Regions from separate parts of the Exiguobacterium sp. s35 genome, predicted to be linked through region 4. Evidence: riboswitches for the same ligand, from Rfam matches in the RefSeq annotation. Region 4 holds a riboswitch; each other region holds the start of a gene.
The links. A riboswitch is a leader RNA that binds a small molecule or an ion and turns the genes downstream of it on or off. The one in region 4 is predicted to bind S-adenosylmethionine.
Positions count from the first base shown of each region.

Region 1: it holds a riboswitch for S-adenosylmethionine, as region 4 does, so the genes downstream of both, KNO75_RS04115 (aminotransferase class I/II-fold pyridoxal phosphate-dependent enzyme) here and KNO75_RS11795 (Na+/H+ antiporter NhaC family protein) in region 4, are expected to answer to the same signal.
Region 2: it holds a riboswitch for S-adenosylmethionine, as region 4 does, so the genes downstream of both, KNO75_RS06640 (methionine ABC transporter ATP-binding protein) here and KNO75_RS11795 (Na+/H+ antiporter NhaC family protein) in region 4, are expected to answer to the same signal.
Region 3: it holds a riboswitch for S-adenosylmethionine, as region 4 does, so the genes downstream of both, metK (methionine adenosyltransferase) here and KNO75_RS11795 (Na+/H+ antiporter NhaC family protein) in region 4, are expected to answer to the same signal.

Region 1 is NZ_JACSKI010000001.1:795,571-801,403, forward strand. It holds gene KNO75_RS04110 (iron-containing alcohol dehydrogenase) at 1-708, opposite strand, end outside; gene KNO75_RS04115 (aminotransferase class I/II-fold pyridoxal phosphate-dependent enzyme) at 705-1,880, opposite strand; SAM riboswitch class I at 1,959-2,058, opposite strand; gene KNO75_RS04120 (AI-2E family transporter) at 2,217-3,317, shown strand; gene KNO75_RS04125 (MDR family MFS transporter) at 3,586-4,830, shown strand; gene KNO75_RS04130 (peptide MFS transporter) at 4,974-5,833, shown strand, end outside.
Region 2 is NZ_JACSKI010000001.1:1,284,691-1,290,523, reverse strand. It holds gene KNO75_RS06665 (hypothetical protein) at 1-50, shown strand, start outside; gene KNO75_RS06660 (arsenate reductase family protein) at 98-451, shown strand; gene gcvH (glycine cleavage system protein GcvH) at 500-883, shown strand; gene KNO75_RS06650 (PTS sugar transporter subunit IIC) at 927-1,985, opposite strand; gene KNO75_RS06645 (thioredoxin family protein) at 2,163-2,420, shown strand; SAM riboswitch class I at 2,871-2,977, shown strand; gene KNO75_RS06640 (methionine ABC transporter ATP-binding protein) at 3,055-4,083, shown strand; gene KNO75_RS06635 (methionine ABC transporter permease) at 4,073-4,735, shown strand; gene KNO75_RS06630 (MetQ/NlpA family ABC transporter substrate-binding protein) at 4,766-5,599, shown strand; gene KNO75_RS06625 (MDR family MFS transporter) at 5,700-5,833, shown strand, end outside.
Region 3 is NZ_JACSKI010000001.1:1,217,983-1,223,815, reverse strand. It holds gene pckA (phosphoenolpyruvate carboxykinase (ATP)) at 1-1,180, opposite strand, end outside; SAM riboswitch class I at 1,503-1,622, shown strand; gene metK (methionine adenosyltransferase) at 1,755-2,963, shown strand; gene KNO75_RS06315 (hypothetical protein) at 3,007-3,528, opposite strand; gene KNO75_RS06310 (GNAT family N-acetyltransferase) at 3,693-4,163, shown strand; gene KNO75_RS06305 (alpha/beta hydrolase) at 4,252-4,965, shown strand; gene mnmM (tRNA 5-(aminomethyl)-2-thiouridylate-methyltransferase MnmM) at 4,997-5,569, opposite strand; gene mnmL (tRNA modification radical SAM protein MnmL/YtqA) at 5,523-5,833, opposite strand, start outside.
Region 4 is NZ_JACSKI010000002.1:268,185-274,017, reverse strand. It holds gene KNO75_RS11800 (GGDEF domain-containing protein) at 1-1,319, shown strand, start outside; SAM riboswitch class I at 1,418-1,513, shown strand; gene KNO75_RS11795 (Na+/H+ antiporter NhaC family protein) at 1,583-2,866, shown strand; gene KNO75_RS11790 (TVP38/TMEM64 family protein) at 2,884-3,528, opposite strand; gene trhO (oxygen-dependent tRNA uridine(34) hydroxylase TrhO) at 3,757-4,698, shown strand; gene KNO75_RS11780 (divergent PAP2 family protein) at 4,817-5,242, shown strand; gene KNO75_RS11775 (PucR family transcriptional regulator) at 5,334-5,833, shown strand, end outside.

The sequences.
Region 1 (5,833 bases), on a different contig from region 4:
CGCGACAGCAACACGTGTGCCGGCATCTCCAAACCCACCGACCGCATCACCGATTGCGAGGACGTGATCGACGATATATCGGATGTCCGTGCCGTAGCGACGGAAATCCTGTTCGCGGATCGACAGGTCCATCAACTTGCCACACTGTGCCGCGAGCGATAGCCCTGACTGAATGCCTGCATCCCTTGATGTCGTTCCGCTAATATATCGGGCCTCGTACCACTTTGCGACCGTATCGATCACGCCAGCCTTGAAATAGTCGTAAGGTGAATCACGTAACAGTCGTTCATCCGCGATGACGCGCTCGATGACGACCGGAAATGTGTCGTAACGGATATATGACCCTTCCTCAGTGTAGATGACGCTAAGCGGTGTGAAGGCGGCACAGTTTGACACGAGTGTTGGGACGACAATGAGCGGTACGCTCTGAGAAGCCGCGATTCGTTTTGCTGTATCAATCAATTTGCCGCCACCAACGGCAATCCATACGTCAGGTCGATAACCGTTCAACCGTTCAACTTCCTCGTCTGAACATTCTCCGGTAAATCGTACGCTCGGGAGATCCGCGAGGCGAGGCGACACGCGCACCGCCTTGCTATACCCCCTCTCCCCTCTCAAGACAAGCGCCTCCCGCTTCCCGATACGCGCGGGAAGATTCTCAAGTGCGTCTTTCGAATGATCGTACTCAAGTACCGCCTGACGAATCATAGATGAACCTCCTCATAAGCCGCGAACAATTTCTCGATCCGCTCTACCGCTTCATCAATCTTCTGTTCAGACGATACGAGACCGAATCGGATGTGGCGCTCCCCCTCTGTTCCGAAGAAATAGCCTGGTGTGACGGCGACGCCCGCCTCGTGGAGTAACTTTGTCGAGAAAGATTTTGCATCTCCCTCAGGCACTTTCGCCCATACAAAGAAGGAACCCTTCGGCGCCTCAATGTCCCACCCGGCACGGCGTAATCCGTCAATCAGTCGGTTTCGTCTTGTTTCATAAAGCGACGCGAGGTCGTCACGGAGTTCGCGAGGTGACTCGAGCGCCACGATGGCCGCCTCTTGAATGGCCGAGAAGACAGATACATGGACGTGGTCTTGATAGGTGTTGATTGCCTCGATAATGTCAGCATTCCCGACCGCGAACGCGACACGCCATCCTGACATATTGAATGCTTTCGACATTGTATAGACTTCGATTCCAATTTCTTTCGCCCCTTCGGCTTGAAGGAAACTCGGAGGAACGTGACTATCGAACCCGATGCTTCCATATGCAAAGTCATGGACGACCATCACATCATGTTGTTTGGCGAATGCGACGGTGTCCTCAAAAAATGCCGGTGTTGCGACAGCACCCGTCGGATTGCTCGGATAGTTCAAATACATGAGTCGAGCGTGAAGCGGATCGAGTGTCGAATAGTCCGGAAGGAAGCCGTTTTCTTCTTTTAACGTCAAATCGATGATCTCGGCACCGGCAAGACGTGCCCCCGAGATATAGTCCGGATACCCTGGGTTCGGCAGTAGGATGCCGTCACCCGGTTCGAGGAGGCATTGTGGGAGTGTGATCAGACCAGATTTACTGCCAATCAAGATAGCGACTTCCCGTTCCGGGTCGAGTTCGACACCATATTCCCGAGAATAAAATGATGCGACCGCTTCTTTTAAGCGCGCTTGTCCGCGAAACGGACCGTATTGGTGTGTCGACGGGTCCGTGATGGCACGTTCGAGCGCCTTACAGATTGGAGCGGGAGTCGGTAAGTCGGGCGTCCCTTGTCCGAGCCGGATAACGGTCTTTCCACTAGCTTCTACCGCCGCGACCTCTTCTGCTAATCCGACGAAGTGTTGGGTTGGTAAAGATTTTAATAATTGTGAACGTCTGTCTGCCATGATTCTTCCTCCTGATACGAAAAAACACCCCTTTCTGAGGAAAGGGGTGCTCAATACAGACGTATGTAGTCAACCACCTTCCCATCTCTCAAGGTCACCTTGCTGGAATTAGCACAGTATTTTGCAATCTGTTGCTGAAGCTTCATCGGGCCAGTCCCTCCGCTTCTCTTGATAGAAAGTGTTATTCGCTATGTACTTTTAGTATGTCCCTAAGTTAACCAGACATTTCCAACGGTGTCAAACATTTTTTTCAAGGTGAACATCTATTGAATCCTTTTCAAAAAACATTCATAGTAAAAGGGTAGAAAAATTATATTTGTATGAGGGGATAGAGCATTGGAGCTTAATCGTCAACTTATTTGGAAACTCAGTGTGATCGGTCTGATTTTACTCGTCTTATGGCGTGTCATCAGTGAACCGGATACCATCTCACGTGTTTTGCAGTACACGTTTCAGTTACTGACCCCGATTATCATGGGGATTGCCATCGCTTTACTACTCAACACCGTACTCTCTTATATAGAGGAACGGTTCCATTTGAAGCGGTATCAAGGTCTACTCATCGTCTATATCACGTTTATCGGGATTTTAGCGATCTCGGTCGTCACCTTGTTCCCACGGATTTACTCGAGTCTTTCATCACTTATCGAAGAGTTACCGGTCTATATCCGTCAAATCGATGCGTTTCTTGGTGATGTAAACAATTACTTGAAAGACTATAACGCTACCATCGCCCAGGCGATTGATTTTGCGCGCTTCGAGGACCGCTACTCGGGATGGGTCGAAACAGCCGTCCTCTCGTCTGTCGGTTATGTCTCAAGTTTTACGATGACATTGATCAACTTCTTGATTGGGATTGTCATCTCAATTTATCTCTTGAAAGACAAGGAAGTCTTCGCTCGTATGTTCAAGCGCCTTCTCTACGCGCTTTTACCCGTCGGTACTGCAAAGACGACCATCGATATCTTTCAGGAGATGGATTATATTTTTAAACGATACATCATCGGAAAGTCACTCGATTGTCTCATCATCGGTGTTTTGGCTGTCATCGGACTTTTGATCATCGGGGCGCCATATGCGCTACTCCTTGGTGTCATCGTCGGCGTCCTCAACTTCATCCCCTATGTCGGTCCACTACTTGGGATGATTCCTGCGTTCATCATCACATACTTCTATGACCCGTTCACCGCCGTATTGGTGCTCTTGTTCATCTTCTTGTTGCAACAATTCGATGGATTGTGGCTCGGTCCGAAAATTCTTGGTGACAGTGTCGGGATCACGCCATTTTGGGTCATCACGTCCATCATTATCGGGGGCAGCCTGTTCGGTCTCGTCGGCATGTTCGTGAGTGTCCCTATCACCGCGATGATTCAAGTCGTCTTGTCTAGACTCATTGACTATCGTTTGAATCGTAAAAATTTGAATGAGTTACTTTAAATCCCTTCATGATTCTGTTGACATATTCATGAAATGTGTCATACAGTTGAAGAGAAGAACACAATTAACAGAAAGGAGAGGTTCCCATGTCAGTAGTATCTTCGAAACCATTCACTCAAGTTCATACTGATTGGCAGGCACCTCTTCGATTGAAACAGATCTAAGACGCCTGCCTATCGAGGCATGCATAAACAACGTGGGACGTCGTATGCCTTTATGCATATGACGTCCCTTTTGTGTCTAAAATTAAATAAAGCAGGTGACCTGTATGTTTCAATCACTCAAACGGCTTGACCGCAATATTTGGATTCGTTTCTTAGGGGAGACGATTACGGGAATCATGATGTTCATGATCGCCCCATTCTTAGTCCTTTATTATAGCGACCAGTTAGATAGCTACCTTCAAGTCGGAATCATTATGGCGACTGGACCAATCATGGCGCTCCTCGGCTCGATGATTGGCGGCCGACTCGCCGATCTCTACGGGCGAAAACCGATCATGATGATTGCCATCATCGGTGACGCGCTTGCCCTCATTGGTTTTGCGTTCGCGGATTCGTTTTGGCCATTATTGTTACTAAATGCGATGCTCGGTTTGACTAACTCACTATTCCATCCCGCTGCTAGTGCGATGGTTGCTGACGTCACAGAACCCGAGCATATGAACGAAGCATTCGGCCTATTACGGATGGGGCATAACATCGGTGCTGCGTTTGGACCTCTCCTCGGGAGTGCGGTACTGTTCATCGACCGCGAGCTGATTTTCTTTGCAGCGGCGTTCATCTTCGGTCTTTATGCCCTCGCGCTCGGCTACTTCATTCGCGAATCATTGCCGGAGTTCACAGAAGATGAGACCCCGAGCAACCGGGAGGTGTTGCGCGTATTTTATAATGACCGCGTGTTTCTGATCTTCATCTTTGCGGGTATATTCATATCAATGGGATTCTCGGTCGTCGAGAGCATGTTACCGCTCTTTTTGAAAGAGTCGCTCCCGACATACACCGCACAACAGAACCCATTCCCATACCTGTTGGCACTTAATGGAATCATGGTCGTCCTCTTCCAGTTTCCAATCGCTTCGAAGCTCGGGAATAAACCGTTTGGGAAAGTCATGCTTGCCGGAGCGACCGTCTTCGGAATCGGGATGATTTTACTCGCCATCGTCCCTAGGGCTTTGTACGCACTTGATGTTCCTTACCTTCCACTCGTTGGTATCTTACTCGCCGTCTACGCGTTTTACACACTTGGCGAGATGATTATGTCGCCTGTCCAACAGACGTTCATCGCCTTAATCGCTCCAGAGAATATGCGCGGTGCCTATAATGGGGCTGCAAGTGTTCAATGGCTAATTGGCGGTGTGACGGCACCGATTATCGCAAGCGTCTTCTTCGATAATCGTGCCGGGCATATCGCACTGATTTTGATCGGCGGCGCAAGTTGCCTATCTGGCATTATTTACTGGCAACTCGGACGTCATGTCCAGGCAACGGAAGCAAAACAAAAGACAGCGTAATCACTCATCGACCACACTCTCTGCTCATGGAAGTGTGGTCTTTTCATTCTTTGCATCTTTATTAAAATTTGAAATTATCATTCAATTCACTTTACAATCATAATAATCCTTTTTATGATAAAACGGTTAAGGAGGGATCTTTCATGGAAAGGATCGATAAACAGACAATCGTGGACAGTGTTCCACAAAAAGGCTTCTTCGGACAACCGAAAGGGTTGTTCACCTTATTCTTCACTGAATTTTGGGAACGTTTCTCGTACTATGGCATGCGGGCCATCCTCGTATTCTATATGTACTATGAGGTTTCTGAAGGTGGACTCGGGCTCGATCGTAACGTCGCGCTCTCGATTATGTCCGTCTATGGTGCACTCGTTTATATGTCAGGGGTCATTGGGGGATGGCTTGCGGACAGAGTATTCGGAACGTCACGGGCGGTCTTCTACGGTGGTGTGTTCATCATGCTCGGACACATCGTCCTCTCGATTCCAGGTAGTGTCGTCTTCTTATTCATCTCGATGGCGTTGATTGTTATTGGTACGGGTTTATTGAAACCAAACGTATCAAGTATAGTCGGAGATATGTATAGTGAAACGGATCGCCGTCGTGACGCTGGATTCAGTATCTTCTACATGGGTATCAACTTGGGCGCGTTCATTTCACCGCTCATCGTTGGACAAGTTCAAAAAGATTACGGCTTCCATTGGGGCTTCGCCCTTGCTGCCATCGGGATGTTCGTTGGACTCGTCGTCTTCGTATTGACGCGTAAAACGAACCTTGGCCTTGCTGGCTCATACGTACCGAACCCGTTATCTCCTGATGAGAAAAAGAAAACGATTCGAATCGTCAGCCTTGTCACAATCGGAATCGCCATCTTACTTGCGATTTTGATCCCACTCGGCTGGTTCACGATTAACACATTCATCTCGCTCGTCGGGGTGTTCGGAATCGCAATTCCAACAGTTTACTTCATCATCATGTATCGCAGTCCAAAAACGACAGAGGT
Region 2 (5,833 bases), on a different contig from region 4:
AGGTCAACCCAACGATGAAACGAGAGATCGAACGGTTGCTTGAGACGTGAATTGATTTCTCTGAATATGCTACATTGATGAGAGAGGTGATGAACAGATGGTGACACTATACGGCTATCCACCATGCAGTACGTGTAAAAAAGCAGAAAAATGGTTGAAAGAGCAAGGGGTCGAGTATACATACGTTCATATCGTCGAATCGACACCGACGAAAGAAGAACTCGCCGAGCTGTGGAAACAATCAGACTTACCGCTTAAGAAGTTCTTCAATACGAGCGGGCAAGTCTATCGGAACGAAGGCATCAAAGACAAGCTACCAAATCTATCAGAAGACGAACAACTCGAGCTATTATCAAGCAATGGTATGCTTTTGAAGCGTCCAATCGTCACAAATGGTGAAAAAACGACGGTCGGATTTTCAGAAAAGTCCTTTACGGACGTTTGGGGCTAAGTGCTATAATACAGATGTGAGTCTAATTTATTTGAGGGGGAAGTTAGGATGAGCAAAGTACCAGCAAATTTACGTTATTCAAAAGAACATGAGTGGGTAGAAGTGAACGGAACGAAAGCCCGCATCGGCATCACGGATTTCGCACAAAGCGAACTAGGGGATATCGTGTTTGTGGAACTCCCAGAAGTTGACGGTACAATCCTACTCGACGAGCCATTCGGTTCAGTCGAATCAGTCAAGACGGTCTCTGAGTTGTATGCGCCAGTATCTGGACGCATCACAGCAGTGAACGAGGACCTTGCCGATTCTCCAGAACTCGTCAACGAGTCACCGTTTGAAAATGCATGGATGGTCGAAGTTGAGTTGACGGAAGAGTCGGATCTCGACAAGCTCATGTCTGCAGAAGAATATGAAGCGATGATTCAAGGATAAGTAAAACCGGCCTCTCCTAATTGGAGAAGCCGGCTTTTTTTGTTTACTCGAAATCGAGTCGGTAGTGGTCCGATTTGACGAGTGTCGCCCGTTCGAACACACGATAGAAGAAAATCCCAAGTCCGACTGGAATGAGCCCGAACAAGACGATCACGAGAAGCACGTTGAACAAGGCGAACCCGCCCGGCATGAGATGTAGCGCGTTTACCGGTCCGATGAGTCCAGATACGCCAAACCCTGCGCTGATTGGAGTCCCCTCGATTCTTAATATACCAGCGAGCGCACCGAGGATGGCCGCATTCGCCAAAATCGGAAGCATCATAATCGGGCGTCGGACGAAGTTTGCCATTTGAATCTTCGGCGATCCGAGGAAGTGGGCGATCGATGTACCGGTCGCGTTCGCCTGCCAACCCGCGATGGCGAGACCGAACCCGGCGGCGACGACGCCGAGGTTTGCCGCACCGGCTGCAACGCCTGATAAGCTAATCGCGGTCGCGATTCCGACAGTCGAAATCGGCGAGACGATGATGAGCGAGAACGCCATCGCGATCAAGATGCCCATGAGAACCGGTTGAAGATCCGTCATCGTCATGATGAGGTATCCGATGTATGTCGTGATCTGTGAGATATACGTCAATAAGAAGGCACCGATGCCGCCTGCGACGACAATGACTGTCATCGGCATGACGATGACCGTATACGTCTTCAAATGCGGGGCGAGCTTCATGACAAGAATCGTAGCGATCGCAGCGGTCACACCGGCTGTGATTACGTCACCGATTCCGGCCATCACGAACGCACCTTCGTTAATTCGAACGGCGCCACTGCCGACATAGGTTGCGATGGCGATTGTTCCAGCCTCTAAAATCGATCGTCCGAACTGCATCGCGACGGCAAGACCGATAATGGCCGGGAGGAGTCGCATCGCAATCGTCGTCGCATCCAATATGAATTGAAGAGACGGAAAATAAGGGAGTATAGCTTTCGTGAGTTCACCGAGCAGCGCGCTCGGGATGAGGGCGATCAGAATCGCCATACTGAGACCGTTTAAGACGTTCATCGTAAATTGCTTTGTCGTACCTGTTGCCTGTTCCGTCATCATTCATTCACCTGTCCTTCTTCTTTGCTGTTATGTACAAAAGCGATAAAGTTAGAACCCATATTATTCCTATCCGACAGAAGAGTCAAGAGAATCATTGAAAAATTCTGAAATTTCACGAGAGCACGATTTTTGAACGGGACTCGAACGACTATTATAATGACAAGAGAGGTGAGAAAAATGATTACAGACGGATACTTATATATATACGCCCCAATGTGTGGTACATGCGCTGTCGCGGAGAAAATGTTGACGGTTGTCGAGGCGGTCGACCCTGAAATTCAGATTGAAAAGCGCGATGCGAACTATATCCCAAAAGAACTTGAAGCTTATCAGGTGATGAGCGTCCCAGCGCTGTTAAAGCTTGAAAATGGCGAGGTTCGGGATCGTCTTTACGCTTTTCAAAACGTTCAACACGTCCTCTCTTTCGTAAAGTGAGAGAGGAACATTAGAATAATCTGAAAATTTTAAATAATCAGTTGACACAGAAAGTTCACGAATGGTATATTCATTACAACATCTTACTTGAACACAAAATAGGACGCGATATTCCCGACATCAAGACGTTTTGGTGAAGCCGCTGCTACCTTTATACGAATACACGTCAATCTTCCCTTCGATTGTCCCCCAAAAAAATCAAGCGAAGAAAGACGTTCCGTATAATCGCACGGTCCAAGTCAAGATCGAGTGATGATTGGTGAATCTCCCCCATATAAGGATGTAAATCTTGAACGGGCAAAAGATTTTCATCTATGGGCTGTCCTTCCGTGACTCAAGGTGCTACGTTCTGTGTCGTCCTCGGACGGCACCTTTTTTTGATTTTTTTGAAAAAATGATTTGACAGCAGAAAAAGCTGTCGCTATGATAAAGCTAATCGAATACACAACACTCTTATCAAGAGAGGCTGAGGGACTGGCCCTATGACGCCCAGCAACCGCGGAGCAATCCGAAATGGTGCTAATTCCAGCAAGGTGAGAAACCTTGAGAGATGAGAGCAATCGTTGTCCGTACGATAAAGTGCGCACGTTTGCTCAAACGTGCGCGCTTTTTTTGTTGTCAGGAGGGAAAGGAATTGATTCAATTACGAAACGTCGCCAAATGGTTCGATACGAAGAATGGTCGTGTCCAGGCGGTCGATGATGTGTCACTAACGATTGATCGCGGTGAAATTTTTGGAATAATCGGATATTCGGGGGCGGGGAAGTCGACGCTCATCCGATTGCTCAACCGTCTCGAGTCACCGTCTAGCGGTGAAATCGAGGTCGCCGGGAGTGAACTCACGAAGCTCAGCCCGAAAGAATTACGAGGGGTTCGCAAGAACGTCTCGATGGTCTTCCAGCACTTTAACCTTCTGTGGTCGCGCACGGTCGCAGAAAACATCAGCTTCCCACTCGAATTGATCGGGGTTCCGGCAAGTGAGCGGAAGCGTCGGGTCCAGGAACTCGTCGAGCTCGTCGGACTATCAGGTCGCGAAGACAGCTATCCGTCACAATTATCCGGGGGTCAAAAACAGCGAGTCGGGATTGCCCGCGCGCTCGCTACAAATCCAGAGGTGCTCCTCTGTGACGAAGCGACAAGCGCGCTCGACCCGAAGACGACGGATTCGATTCTTGAACTGCTCGTCAGCATCAATAAGAAACTCGGATTGACAATCGTCCTCATCACACATGAGATGCACGTTATCCAAAAGATTTGTCATCGCGTCGCCGTGATGGAGGCAGGGAAAGTCGTTGAGACAGGTCAAGTCTCTGACGTGTTCCAACATCCGGAGCAGCCAATCACAAAAGAATTCGTGAAACAAATCGGAGCGGTCGACGATCTGTCGCTCACGTTCGAACATTTGAAAGCACGCTATCCGAGTGGGCAAATCGTCAAATTGAAATTCTTGAACGAAACGGCAGAACAACCGATTTTGTCTGACGTCCTTAAGACGCACGACATCGGATTCAACATCATCGGCGGGAACGTGACTCAGTCACAAGTCGGTGCGCTCGGCACGCTATTCATCCAATTGATTGGGGAAGCACGAGAAATCGAACGCGCCATCGCGTCGATTCGTTCGCAATCAGTAGAAGTGGAGGTGGAAAGCGATGTTTCCTAACGTAGACTGGCAAATCATGATGGAACAGACATGGGAGACGTTATACATGACGCTCGTCGCGGGTGTCGCGACGTTTGTGATTGGACTCGCTTTAGGTTTGATTCTTTATATTACAAACGAATCGCTATTATTGAAGAATCGTCCAATTTACGTCTTCGTCAGCGCAATCGTCAACGTGTTTCGTTCGATCCCGTTCATCATCTTAATCATTTTACTCATCCCGTTCACGTTGTTCCTGCTTGGTACGATGCTCGGTTCGACGGCGGCGCTTCCGGCGCTCATCATCGGAGCGGCACCGTTCTATGCTCGAATGGTCGAACTTGCGCTTCGTGAAGTCGACCGTGGGGTCATCGAAGCGGCCGAATCGATGGGAGCGACGAAATGGCAAATCATCTACAAAGTCTTGATTCCGGAAGCTCTTCCGGCAATCGTTTCAGGACTCACGGTGACCATTGTGGCAATCGTCGGTTATACGGCGATGGCCGGTGTCGTCGGAGGCGGCGGACTCGGGAACTTGGCCTTCTTGGAAGGTTTCCAACGCTCACAAAACGACGTCACGTTCGTGGCGACGGTGCTCATCTTGATCATCGTGTTTGTCATCCAGTTCATCGGTGACCGACTCGTCACAAAAATTGATAAACGTTCAGCTTAATTACACATACACCATTTGGAGGGATTCATAATGAAAACTTGGAAAACAGTACTTGGATTGACAGCTTTATCAGCATTCACAGTTCTCGCGGCTTGCGGCGGAGAAGAGGCAGAAACAGGTTCTGGCGATGAAAAAACATTGATTGTCGGTGCGTCGAACGTACCGCACGCTGAGATTTTAGAGCACGTACAAGAAGAATATGAAGCAAAAGGCTACAAACTCGAAATCAAGAAGTTCCAAGACTACGTACTTCCGAACAAGACACTCGCAAGCGGTGAGCTCGATGCGAACTACTTCCAACATGAGCCATACCTCAAGTCACAAATGGCTGAAAACAAAGACTACAAATTCGCATCTGCGGGTGGCGTTCACATCGAGCCAATAGGTGTGTACTCACAGAAATACAAATCGCTCGATGAACTTCCTGAAGGCGCAGAAATCATCATGAGTTCATCGGTCGCTGACCACGGACGAATTCTCACGATGCTCCAATCAGAAGGTCTCATCACACTTGCTGAAGGCAAGACGGTCGATGCGACAGTCTCTGACATCGTTGACAATCCTAAAGACTTGAAGTTCAAAACAGACGTTGAAGCAGCACTTCTTCCGACAGCTTACAACAACGGAGAAGGCGATGCGGTCCTCATCAACACGAACTACGCAATCGACGCAGGTCTCAACCCACTTGAAGATGCCATCGCACTCGAAGGCGAAGACTCACCATACGTCAACTTGATCGTCACACGTGAAGGGGACGAAGAAGATGAGCGCGTCAAAGCACTCCTCGAAGTATTGACTTCTGAAGAGACACAACAGTGGATCTTAGACGAATACAAAGGTGCGGTCGTACCGGTACAACAATAAGCAGTCTCGACTCAGGGGTCATCCCCTGGGTCTTTTTTTGTCTAGTGTTCTTTCATAAAGAGAAGTACACTACATATATGAAAGAAAAGGGGGGATTTGGATGAAGCTCAGACAGATTCATCCACTGACGTGGGGCGTCCTGTTCGGGACATTTTTTGCACGACTGGCGACGTTTTTTGTCATGCCATTTTTTGCAATCTATCTGGCCACGCTCGGCTTTTCGGCGAGTGTGAT
Region 3 (5,833 bases), on a different contig from region 4:
GGAACGGTGAACCGAAGCAAGTCGAGAACGTTGCTTGTGGTTCTGTGACTCCTCGCTCCGTACCGGCAAGCTTAGACGTATAACCAGACAAGAAGTGATACATCGCCTGTTCTTTCGTCAGTTTGCTGATTGGTGGCAAGACACCATACGCATCGGCCGTCAAGAAGACGATCGTATTTGGATGACCGGCACGTGATGGGAGCATCGCGTTGTCGATGAATTCGATCGGATATGCCGCACGCGTATTTTCAGTCAAGGAAATGTTCTTGTAGTCCGGCGTACGATCTTCATTCAATACGACGTTTTCAATCAATGAACCGAAACGGATTGCATCATAGATTTGTGGTTCGTTCTCACGCGAAAGGTTGATCGTCTTCGCGTAGCAACCGCCTTCGATGTTGAAGACCCCATCCGGTGACCATCCATGCTCATCGTCTCCGATTAAGTGGCGCTGTGGATCAGCTGAAAGTGTCGTCTTCCCAGTTCCCGACAACCCGAAGAAGAGTGCCGTTTCGTTTGCATCGTTGACGTTTGCCGAACAGTGCATCGATAAGACGTTTTGCTCAGGTAGCAAGAAGTTCATGACGGAGAAGATTGATTTTTTAATTTCGCCACCGTATTCTGTTCCCCCGATCAGAATTGTGCGCTTGGCGAATGAAACGAGAATGAACGTCTCTGAGTTCGTGCCATCCACTGCAGGATCTGCTTTATAACTCGGTGCATAAATCACAGTGAACGGATCGAACGCACCTTTCGTTGGCCATTCGCGTAGAAATAGCTGTTTTGCGAACAGACTATGCCATGCATATTCCGTGATGGCACGGACCGGTAACGTATAGTGCTCATCGGCACCAGCAGACGCTTCGAGGTAATAAAGTTTGTCTTTCTTTTCTAAATGGTTGAGTACTTTGTCGAGAAGTGCTGAAAACTTCTCTTCCGCGATCGGTTGGTTCACTTTTCCCCAATCGACAAGGTTGTTGCTGACTTCATCTTGTACGACGAATTTGTCTTTCGGTGACCGTCCGGTAAAAGCACCGGTGCTGACAGATAAAGCCCCGTCTTTTGTCAGTACACCTTCACCATTTTGGATGGCTTCTTCCACCAATTCTGGAACCGTCAAGTTCCGTTTCATGTCGGCACCATTAATTAATTCTTCGATTTTCAGGAGCGTTGTCGCCATCCTGAATCCCACCTTTCCCCTAAATAGATGTGGATGAAATCCGCATACTTCCGCGATTACGATTAATCAGTATGACATTTTTAATTATATGTGACACACTAATCAAACACAAGCGTTTCTTCTCTCTAAGTAAGCGCTTTCTTACAAAGACAGTTTATCACATTCTCTTATCACAAGGTGTTAAAAAACAGAAACGAATTAAAAAAATGTTTGACGATTCACAAACAGAAATGTTTTGCAAGTCGGTGAAAACTTTAACGAATTCGTCTGATTCCCTTGACATAATCGAGCGTCATTTATATGATGGTTTTCGTAACGGATACTCTTATTCTGAGCGGTGGAGGGAACAAGGCCCTACGAAGCCCAGCAACCGTCCGACATGAAGTCTTGTGCGGAAAAGGTGCTATCCTGAAGCGAAGCCATTAGCTTCGAACGATAAGAGGGTAAGGAAGAACGATTCAACCTTTCCCCATGTATGTCATCGGGGGAGGTTTTTTTCATTACCGTCCCAAAGCAACGCGTAAGGGGAACGAGTACCGTCCACATATCACCCTTATTATAGGAGGTTTTTTGAATGTCAAAATTGAACCGTCGACTTTTTACTTCAGAGTCGGTTACTGAAGGACATCCAGATAAAATTTGTGATCAGATCTCTGACTCGATTTTGGATGCCATTTTAGCGGAAGACCCGAATGCCCGTGTTGCGGCAGAAACGTCTGTCACAACGGGTCTTGTACTCGTAGCTGGTGAAATCACAACGTCAACTTACGTGGATATCCCGAAAGTTGTCCGTGAAACAATCCGTGAAATCGGATACACACGTGCGAAATATGGTTTCGATGCAGAAACATGTGCAGTCTTGACGTCGATTGACGAGCAATCAGTAGACATCGCGCAAGGTGTTGACCAAGCTCTCGAAGCACGTGAAGGTCAGATGACTGAAGAGGAACTCGATGCAATCGGAGCAGGTGACCAAGGTCTCATGTTCGGATACGCGACAAACGAGACACCTGAACTCATGCCGCTTCCAATCTCATTGGCGCACAAATTGTCACGTCGTCTTGCTGAAGTTCGTAAGAACGGTATGCTTGATTACCTCCGTCCGGATGGTAAGACGCAAGTAACGGTTGAGTACGATGAGGACAACAACCCTGTTCGTATCGACACGATTGTTATCTCGACACAACACGCAGAAGAGATCACACTCGAGCAAATTCAAGAAGACTTGAAAAAGTATGTCATCGAAGCAGTCATCCCGGCTGAACTCATCGATGCTGAAACAAAATACTTCATCAACCCGACTGGTCGCTTCGTAATCGGTGGACCACAAGGAGATGCAGGTCTTACAGGACGTAAAATCATCGTCGATACGTACGGTGGATACGCACGTCACGGCGGTGGCGCATTCTCTGGTAAAGATCCTACAAAAGTTGACCGTTCGGCAGCATACGCAGCTCGTTATGTAGCGAAAAACATCGTTGCAGCAGGACTTGCGGATAAAGCAGAAGTTCAACTCGCTTACGCGATTGGGGTAGCACATCCAGTATCAATCGCTGTCGATACGTTCGGCACTGGTAAATTGAGCGAAACAGAGCTCGTTGAACTCGTTCGTGAGAACTTCGACCTCCGTCCAGCAGGCATCATCAAGATGCTTGACCTTCGCCGTCCAATCTACAAGCAAACAGCAGCTTACGGTCACTTCGGTCGTACAGATATCGAACTCCCATGGGAGCAAACAGATAAAGCAGCAGTTCTTGAAGAAGGCGCGAAGCGTTTCGCGTAATCAACAAAAACGACCTTTCCACGGAAAGGTCGTTTTTTTAGGTTCAAGTCGTTGGAGGTGTCTGTTTATGATCATTCGATGACGAATCAGTTGAAGTGTTTTCTTGTCCAAGCGCGGTATCCTTCGCTTCGACGACTTTTTCACCGATGTCTTGTAAATCTGATTTGGCTTCTTGGGCCGTCTCGACGATTTTATTGACGTCTTCTTTGACTGTATCGACTTCTCCGACCACTTTTTCATATACGTTTTGAACGTCTGTTGAGACTTCCTGAATCTTTCCAGAAGCGGTCTTTACTTGTTCAATGACTTGAGATGCTTTCCCTGCTGGGTCTTGTTTGACTTCGTTCACGATGCCTCCGACCGAAGATTTTGCATTCGTAAGCGATTGTTTCGTCTGCTCCCGATTCGAAGAGCTAAGTAAGGCGAGGAGACCACCGACGAGGGCACCGAGTAACATCCCGGTCACAACGCTGATTTTTGGACCTCCTGCATCCATTTGGTCAAATTGACGGTTCGGATTCTCTGTTTGTTCGACTTTCGGGTCATGCTCTAATTTTGGTTCCATGTTGTTCCACTCCTTCATGTGATTGGCATTGCTAGTGTTATACCCTAGTCGATTGCGGACATAACGTTTTCTTATGAATCGTCATGAAAAAGAAACGAATGGCAGGATAAAAACGTGACGATAGGGAATGATACAAATAGATTGGCCAAAAGGGGGAAGCTGTCATGAACATGAGGGAAGCAGTTCCAGAAGATGCAGCATTAATTCGAACGATTGCACTTGCGACGATTTCAGAGGATGATTTGAATCGTTTGAAAGCAATGGAGCGCGCTTATCGACAAGAAGAGATTGTTCGAGCGATCAATTCGAGTGAAGAAGCACGAGAGCAATATTTTATCGTCGGCGAGTTCGAAGAAGATGTCATCGGATTTTGTCATGCCATCGATCGCGGTGACATGTGGGAGATGCTTCGTCTTTATCTTCACCCTGATTATCACCGGAACGGATATGGGGCAGCCTTTTTAAACTATCTCCAATCGAAAAAAACACAACCGATGGAAGTGTACGTTGAAAATTCAAATGACCAAGCGATTGCCTTCCTTTTGCATCAATCGTTTAAAGAAGTGAATCGGATCCAAGAAGAGGTATACGACCAACCGATGGAACTCATTCATTTACGATATCATCCGAGCTAAGCCTCCAGACGGATTTTTTTCAAACATCAGTTGCGGCTGATGTTTTTTTGATACAATACACATAGTCCATAAATGAGGTGACGGCAGCATGACATATGAAGAAGCACGAAAAGGGGTCATCGTCATCGTGTACCCGCTACAGTTCACGTCTCGGATTAGTGAGAACTTTATTCGCCGACTCCAAGACGAGTACGAGGTAATTGTCGTCCGTGACCAATCGGTCGGATTGACGGCAGATGACCATAAACAGCTCATCAAGCGAGCGTTGCGTGAGGCAGGGGAATACAAACTACCAATCCACGTCGTTGCATTCAGTCTCGGGGCACTTTTCACGAACCGACTCTTGCAAGAGTATGATGTGCCGCTTGGGAGTTTGACGTATATCTCTCCTTTATTTGATTGGCATGCCACTCGTCAAATGGGCGGATTGAAACAAGTCGTCGCGAGTGCTGTCGACCGTTTCCGACCAGACTTACCGCTCGGGATGATGACATTCACTGGTGGAGGCGAGGAATCGTCACGCTTCGGTGAGATTACGTATGCGCAATATCGAGAGATTGAAGAAGAAATCGTGGAACATCAAGAAGAGAAGAAGCACTTACCACGACTTCCGCTTGCTTGTTTCTACGCACCAGACGATCAATTTGCGGACGTGAAGTTGACGTTAAACGTCTGCCGGAAGATTGGTGGGGATCAAGTGTACATCCGTCGGTTGGAAGGATTCCCGCATTTTGGATATGAACGTTTGAACACCAAGTTTGCGGAGACATTGATGACGTTTTATGAATTGATTCAAGAATGACAGAAGGCGACTCGAATGAGCCGCCTTTTGCTTATGCGCGTTTTTCAATCGCCACGATGAATGGGGGATGATTGATTTGGTTGATGAAACCGTAGCGGAGGACGCCAGCCTGTTTTTGGTCGAGCGACTCCACGTAATGAAGCACTTCATCCCGTTCGACTTTTCCGCTCTCATGCCCGTGATAAATGACGATGACGATGACGCCGCCGACGGTCATGACCTCTAATAATTGAGATAACGCGGCAATCGTCGTATTCCCGTGAGTCGTGATTGATTTATCGCTTCCTGGTAAATAACCTAAATTGAAGACGGCAGCGGAGATGGGGCGCGTCTCGTTCGCGACGACCGCTTGAACCGTGTCGTGACTGTCATGAATGACGGATACCCGTTCATCGAGACCGGCTTCCTGTATACGTGCGCGTGTGGACGCGACCGCTTCTGACTGGATATCAAATGCATACACATGACCCGTTTCGCCCACTGCATTCGCCAAAAACAGCGTATCGTGTCCGTTTCCGGCGGTCATGTCGACGGCGACATGACCTTCTTCAAGGTGGTCATGTAGTAATTGTTTTGCAAAAGGTAGTACTCTCATTAATCCCATACATCTCATCCTTCTTTTTTCCTTGGAAAGAATCTCGTCGTTCCAATTCTGCACGGATCTTGTTTAACACCTGCATCTTGTGACGGCTCCAAAACGGACCAATCAATAAGTCAGGTGGGCCGTCTCCTGTCAAACGATGGACGATGACCTCGGGAGGTATACATTCGAGCTGATCGCAGACGAGGGAGACATAGTCATCTTCCTCCATCAAGTCGAGTAGGCCTTTTTCGTATTGACGGGCGAGCGGTGTATGCTTCAAGACGT
Region 4 (5,833 bases):
AAATCGTCATCCCGGCAGCGGTTTATCTCGCCCTTGGTGGCGAGACCGGTCTCGACTTTTATTCGCAAGATTCGTTCGTGCCGCTTGCCGGACTGTTCCTTGCCATCTTCTTAAACACGGTATTCCAAAAATATCAGGTGAAATGGTGGTTCCGCGTCGACATCGCATTGAGCGATTTTATGAAAATCGCTTTCTACACATACGTCGTCAGTTTGACCTTCATTCTAGCGGCATCATTCTTCCGGGAGACGAGTTTACTGGTCGTCAGTAGTATCGCCGCTGCCTTGACGTTCTTCATTAAACGACTTCTCATTCAAAAAGAACGGCAAGACGCCTTCAAATCTTTGATCGAGCAATATGATGAAGCTAAAGAAGCCGTCTCTTTGTCACAGAGTGAGGCGCAAGCAATCGAAGTCTTTTTAAGTCAGTGTGAACAGTTGAACCATTACGACGAAGGTTATATCGAGTTCAAATTGTTCGACCGCACGCTCTACTTCGATTTGAAGACGCGACAGCCCATCGATCGACCGGTCGTCTTTGCACTGCTTGAGATGAGTCAACCAATCGAGCAAATTCTCGACTATGAGATGCGGTTTGAATGGGATACCGCACTTTCCGACGCCTTCCATGACGATTATCATAGCTTTGTTTCTGTCCGTTCGGAGGAAATCGAAGAGATTCGTACATGGATCGTCATGACGGGAGAACCCGTATACGCATATCCGAAAATCATTCAGCATGAAATCATCAAGTTGTTAAAATCGTTCAATCGAACGATTAGCCGTTGTCACGAGCGGGATCGTCTCTATACCGAGAGCCGGACAGACAGTTTGACGCTTCTTGCCAACGCGCGTGCGTTTTATGAATACGGCATTCAACAAATATCGGATATGTCGATGTATCCGATATCTGTCGCCATGCTCGATATTGATTTCTTCAAAAAAATTAACGATACGTACGGTCATCAGGTCGGTGACCGAGTGTTACAAGAATTCGGTCGACGCATTCGGCAAGTACTTCGAACGGATGACTTTGCCGCTCGTTATGGCGGCGAAGAATTCATTTTACTACTCAACCATTGCGACATGACCCAAGCCATCGAGATCACAGAACGGATTCGCCACCAAATCGAAGCGAAACCGTTCCTTGTTGACCATCATGAGATTTCTGTGACCGCGTCTATCGGGGTCGATACGATTGAAGCATTCGGGAACAAGCGTCTAGATGACACGATTCGAAACGCTGACCGTGCGCTCTATGTCGGTGGAAAATACGCAGGGCGGAACCGAGTAGCCCACTTCAACAATTTAACGACGTAAACTCCCCTTTTTCACATCGAATTGGGGAGTTTTTAGGTTGACAACCGGATTCGAAACAGGTACGTTAGGGAACGTGTTTAATAATTAGATAGATTCACTTTTTATCGAGAGAGACGGAGGGACTGGCCCTGTGAAGTCTCGGCAGCGGGGAACCTGTGCCAAATCCAGCGGGCGTATTGCTCGAAAGATGAAAAGGGTATTTCGCACGAAGGACCTTTTTCTTGAGAAAAAGGTCCTTTTTATTTTTTAGTGAGGTGATTATTTTGGAACAACCAACAGCCAACAAGTGGGCACTTTTGCCGTTATTCGTCTTTTTGCTCTTTTTCATCGGGGCAGGTGTCTACTATGGGGATTTTTATAAGTTCCCAGTTCTCGTCGCAGCGATCATCGCATTGCTAGTCGCAGCATTCATGACAAAAGGAAGTGCGACACAAACCGTGGAGCGCATCGCACAAGGTGCCGGAAATCCGGGAATCATCATTATGATTTTTATTTTCTTACTCGCCGGTGCATTTTCAACCGTAGCCGAATCGATTGGCGCCATCGATGCGACGGTCAACGCCGCGTTGACGCTCTTACCACCATCGCTTCTCTTGAGCGGACTATTCGTCATCGCTGCTTTCATTTCAATGGCGATGGGAACATCGACCGGAACGATCGCGGCACTTGCACCAATCGCTCTCGGTATTCATGAAGAGAGTGGCGTGAACGTCGCCATCGCAGCCGCCGCAGTTGTCGGAGGCGCGATGTTCGGGGACAACCTTTCGTTCATTTCGGATACAACAATTGCCGCCGTAAGGACGCAACGGACGAACATGCGTGATAAGTTCCGGACAAACTTCTGGATTGTCTTACCGGCCGCTATCATCACGACGATTTTACTAGCGGTCTTATCGAACGGTGAGTCGACGGTCGATGTCGCTGCATTCGAATGGTATAAACTGATTCCCTATCTCGCGGTTATCGGCTTAGCGTTAACAGGACTGAACGTTATTCTCGTCCTTTTGGGCGGCATCACGCTCACTGGTATCATCGGTCTCCTCGACGGAAGCTTATCGGTGACAGCATTCGTGACCGCTATCGCCGACGGCATGGTCGGCATGGCCGAAATCTCGTTTCTGACGTTACTCATGGGCGGACTCGTCGGACTCATATCGCACAACGGCGGACTCACGTATTTGCGTGACGCGTTGACGTCACGAATCCAAAAACGTGCCGGTGCCGAGTGGAGTATCGCTGGTCTTGTCAGCGCGACGAACGTGGCGACGGCAAACAATACAATTTCGATTCTCGTAGCCGGACCGCTTGCCGCAAACATTGCGGACGAATATGATATCGAACGGAAAAAATCAGCGAGCGTACTCGATATCTTCTCATGTGGGGTACAAGGAATTCTGCCATATGGAGCACAACTCCTCATAGCGGCAGAGCTGACGAAGACCGCATCGCCGGATCTCGTGCCGTTCATGTTTTATCCGTTCCTCCTCTTTATTTGTGGAGGGATCGCCATCGCATTCAACTTCCCGCGCTTTAAAAAACAGTCTTAAGCGAAAACACCCCTTGTTCAAAGGGGTGTTTGTCGTTTCGTGACCATTTCTTGTTTCAATTGCTCGTTTCGTTTCTTGAAAGCGCGTCGTTTGAGAATTTCTTCTAGTCCCCGGCTGATGGCCCATAATGCGACCAAAAGAAGACCGAGCATCGATAAACGAAATGGACTTTGAATAAACTCTTCCCATTGATCCCCGATGACAGAGAAAATGACGACGACGAGTAGTTTCCCGAATCCTGCCGCTAAAATGAATGTGCGGAGCGGCATCTGAATGAGCGCCAGCAAATAAGTGATCAAACTGACCGGGATGAACGGGAGTGAATACAAGAATCCGAGTGAAATCGGACTCATATGATTGATTCGTTCTAACCAATAAACCGCCGCCTTATGTTTTTCGAGCCAGCGCGTCATCGGTTTTCGGAACACATACCGGACGGCTGCGAAGACGACAATCGTTCCGAGAAGGTTCCCAATCCACGATAAAAGGACTCCTAGTAAAAAACCGTATGTCGCCGCATTCGCAGAAATGATTAAAACGAGTGGCAAAAACGGAAAGATGGCTTCTAAAAACGGAGCGCCGAGTCCGGCCCAAGGACCGCCAGGCAAACTTTGCAACCATTCGATTAATTGGATGATGTACTGTTGGAGAGAAGTGAGCATAGTTGTTCCACCTTCAACTTTCGTTACTATTACTCTATTACCCGATTTCGATTTACAAGACGCATCTCCCTGCATTCGTCAAAAAAAATTAAAAACCATTTGCGAAAATTCGTCGTGATATTTATCATATAATAATGGACTTGTGGTTGCAGGCAAGTCTATTCGTCGAACGACACAACCCAACGTTCGTTTTCCTGCAAAAAACTGAACACAGGGGAGCAACACAATATGGAAACAAAACCAATGCGGGTCTTGCTGTACTATAAGTACGTCAATATCGAAGACCCAGAAACACTCACGCAAGAACATTTGAAGTATTGTAAAGACCTCGGCATCAAAGGACGTATCTTGATTTCCTCCGAAGGAATTAACGGGACGTGCTCTGGTACTTGGGAACAAACTGAGCAATACATGCATGACTTGAAAGCAAACCCACTCTTCAGCGATATCGAGTTCAAAATCGATGAAGTCGAAGAGCATGCATTCAAGAAAATTTTTGTCCGTCACAAGAAAGAGCTCGTGACGTGGCGCTTTGATGGCGAGTTTGATGTGCCGAAACAACACGGTGCATACCTCGAACCAGCAGAATGGAAAGAGATGATGAATCGTGATGATGTCGTCATCCTCGACGTTCGTAACAACTACGAGTACGAACTTGGTCACTTTAAAAACGCGATCAAAATCGATGTAGAGGCTTCACGTTACATGCCGGAATGGCTCGAAGAGAACAAAGACCTCTACGAAGGGAAAACACTTCTCACGTACTGTACCGGTGGCGTCCGTTGCGAGAAATTTACAGCATATATGCGTGACCAAGGTCACGACAACATCTTCCACTTAAAAGGTGGCGTCGCGATGTATGGAAAAGACGAAGCGACAAAAGGAGAAAACTGGGATGGTGAGCTTTACGTCTTTGATGAGCGCATCAACGTCCCTGTCAACTCTGTGAACCCGACTGTTGTTTCGCACTGCATGCACTGTGGGACAGAGACGGTTCGTTACGTTAATTGTGCCAACCCGGAGTGCAATGTACAGCATTTCTGTTGTGAAGAGTGTGAACCGAAACAAATGCGTTCATGCTCGAAAGAGTGTCAAGAACACCCACGCAACCGTTATATCATCGATAACATTGCAGAGAAACTTCAGGAAACTGAAGGAGTAGTCGGGTAACAAAAATCGACCAAAAGGTGTCATGGACAAGCCGTCCATGACACCTTTTTTTGACGAAATCTTAACGTCTAGCCTGCCCCGCTTTCGGGTATAGTGAAGATACTATGTCAGACAGGAAGTGAATAGATGCATGTTTAACGAACCTTTACTCGCCGCGATTCTCGCTTGGTTTATCGCCCAAGCAGCCAAGCTCGTAACCGAACTTATTAAAACACGGGATTTTGAAATTGAAATCATGTTCGCTTCAGGCGGTATGCCAAGCTCACACTCGTCTACGGTCGTGGCACTCGCGACGGCAATCGGACGGATGGAAGGCATCGACTCGAGCATATTCGCTCTCGCTGTCGTCTTCGCCACCATCGTCATGTACGATGCGACCGGCGTTCGGCAAGCGGTCGGCTTTCAAGCTCGACTGCTGAATGATTATTTCAAAGGAATTAAACACGAGACCCCACTCTTGAATGAACTCGTCGGTCACACACCGTTCCAGGTCATCGTCGGGGCGTTATTAGGTCTCGCCGTCGGCTTATTCTTCCCAATGTAATCCACTGAAGGTATGTCATTTCTCACACTCTCGATTCTTTTTGTGAAGTTTCACAAAGAAGAAGTTATACTCAGAGAGAGGAGGAATCGACATGCCTTTTTTGCAGAAATCTTACGAGTCTCTCGATACACTCGCTGAGGCAATCGGTCAAGCGATTCGAGCACCCATTACGATCGAGAACCGTCACCACCAATTGCTCGCCTATAGCACCCATCCCGATTCGACCGATCCGGCCAGAATCGCGACGATCATCGGTCGTCGTGTCCCAGAAGCCGTCATCGAAGATTTATGGGAAAGCGGGATTTTACGAGAAGTGATTGACCAGGATGAACCTGTCGTCATTCCGGCACGTCTCGCTGTCGGGCTAGGAGAACGTGCGGCAATTGTCATCAAACAACATGACGAAGTGCTCGGCTATATTTGGAGCCTGGCTCGAACGAACCCGTTCACGAATCAAGAATTGGCCATCTTGCAAGAAGGAGCGACCATTGCCAAAAAGTTGCTCATGACGATCGCGATGCACGAACGGCGTATTAGCGCGGAACTCGAACGCTTTTTATTAGATGTCCTCGCTTCCCCGACCCTCTCTGA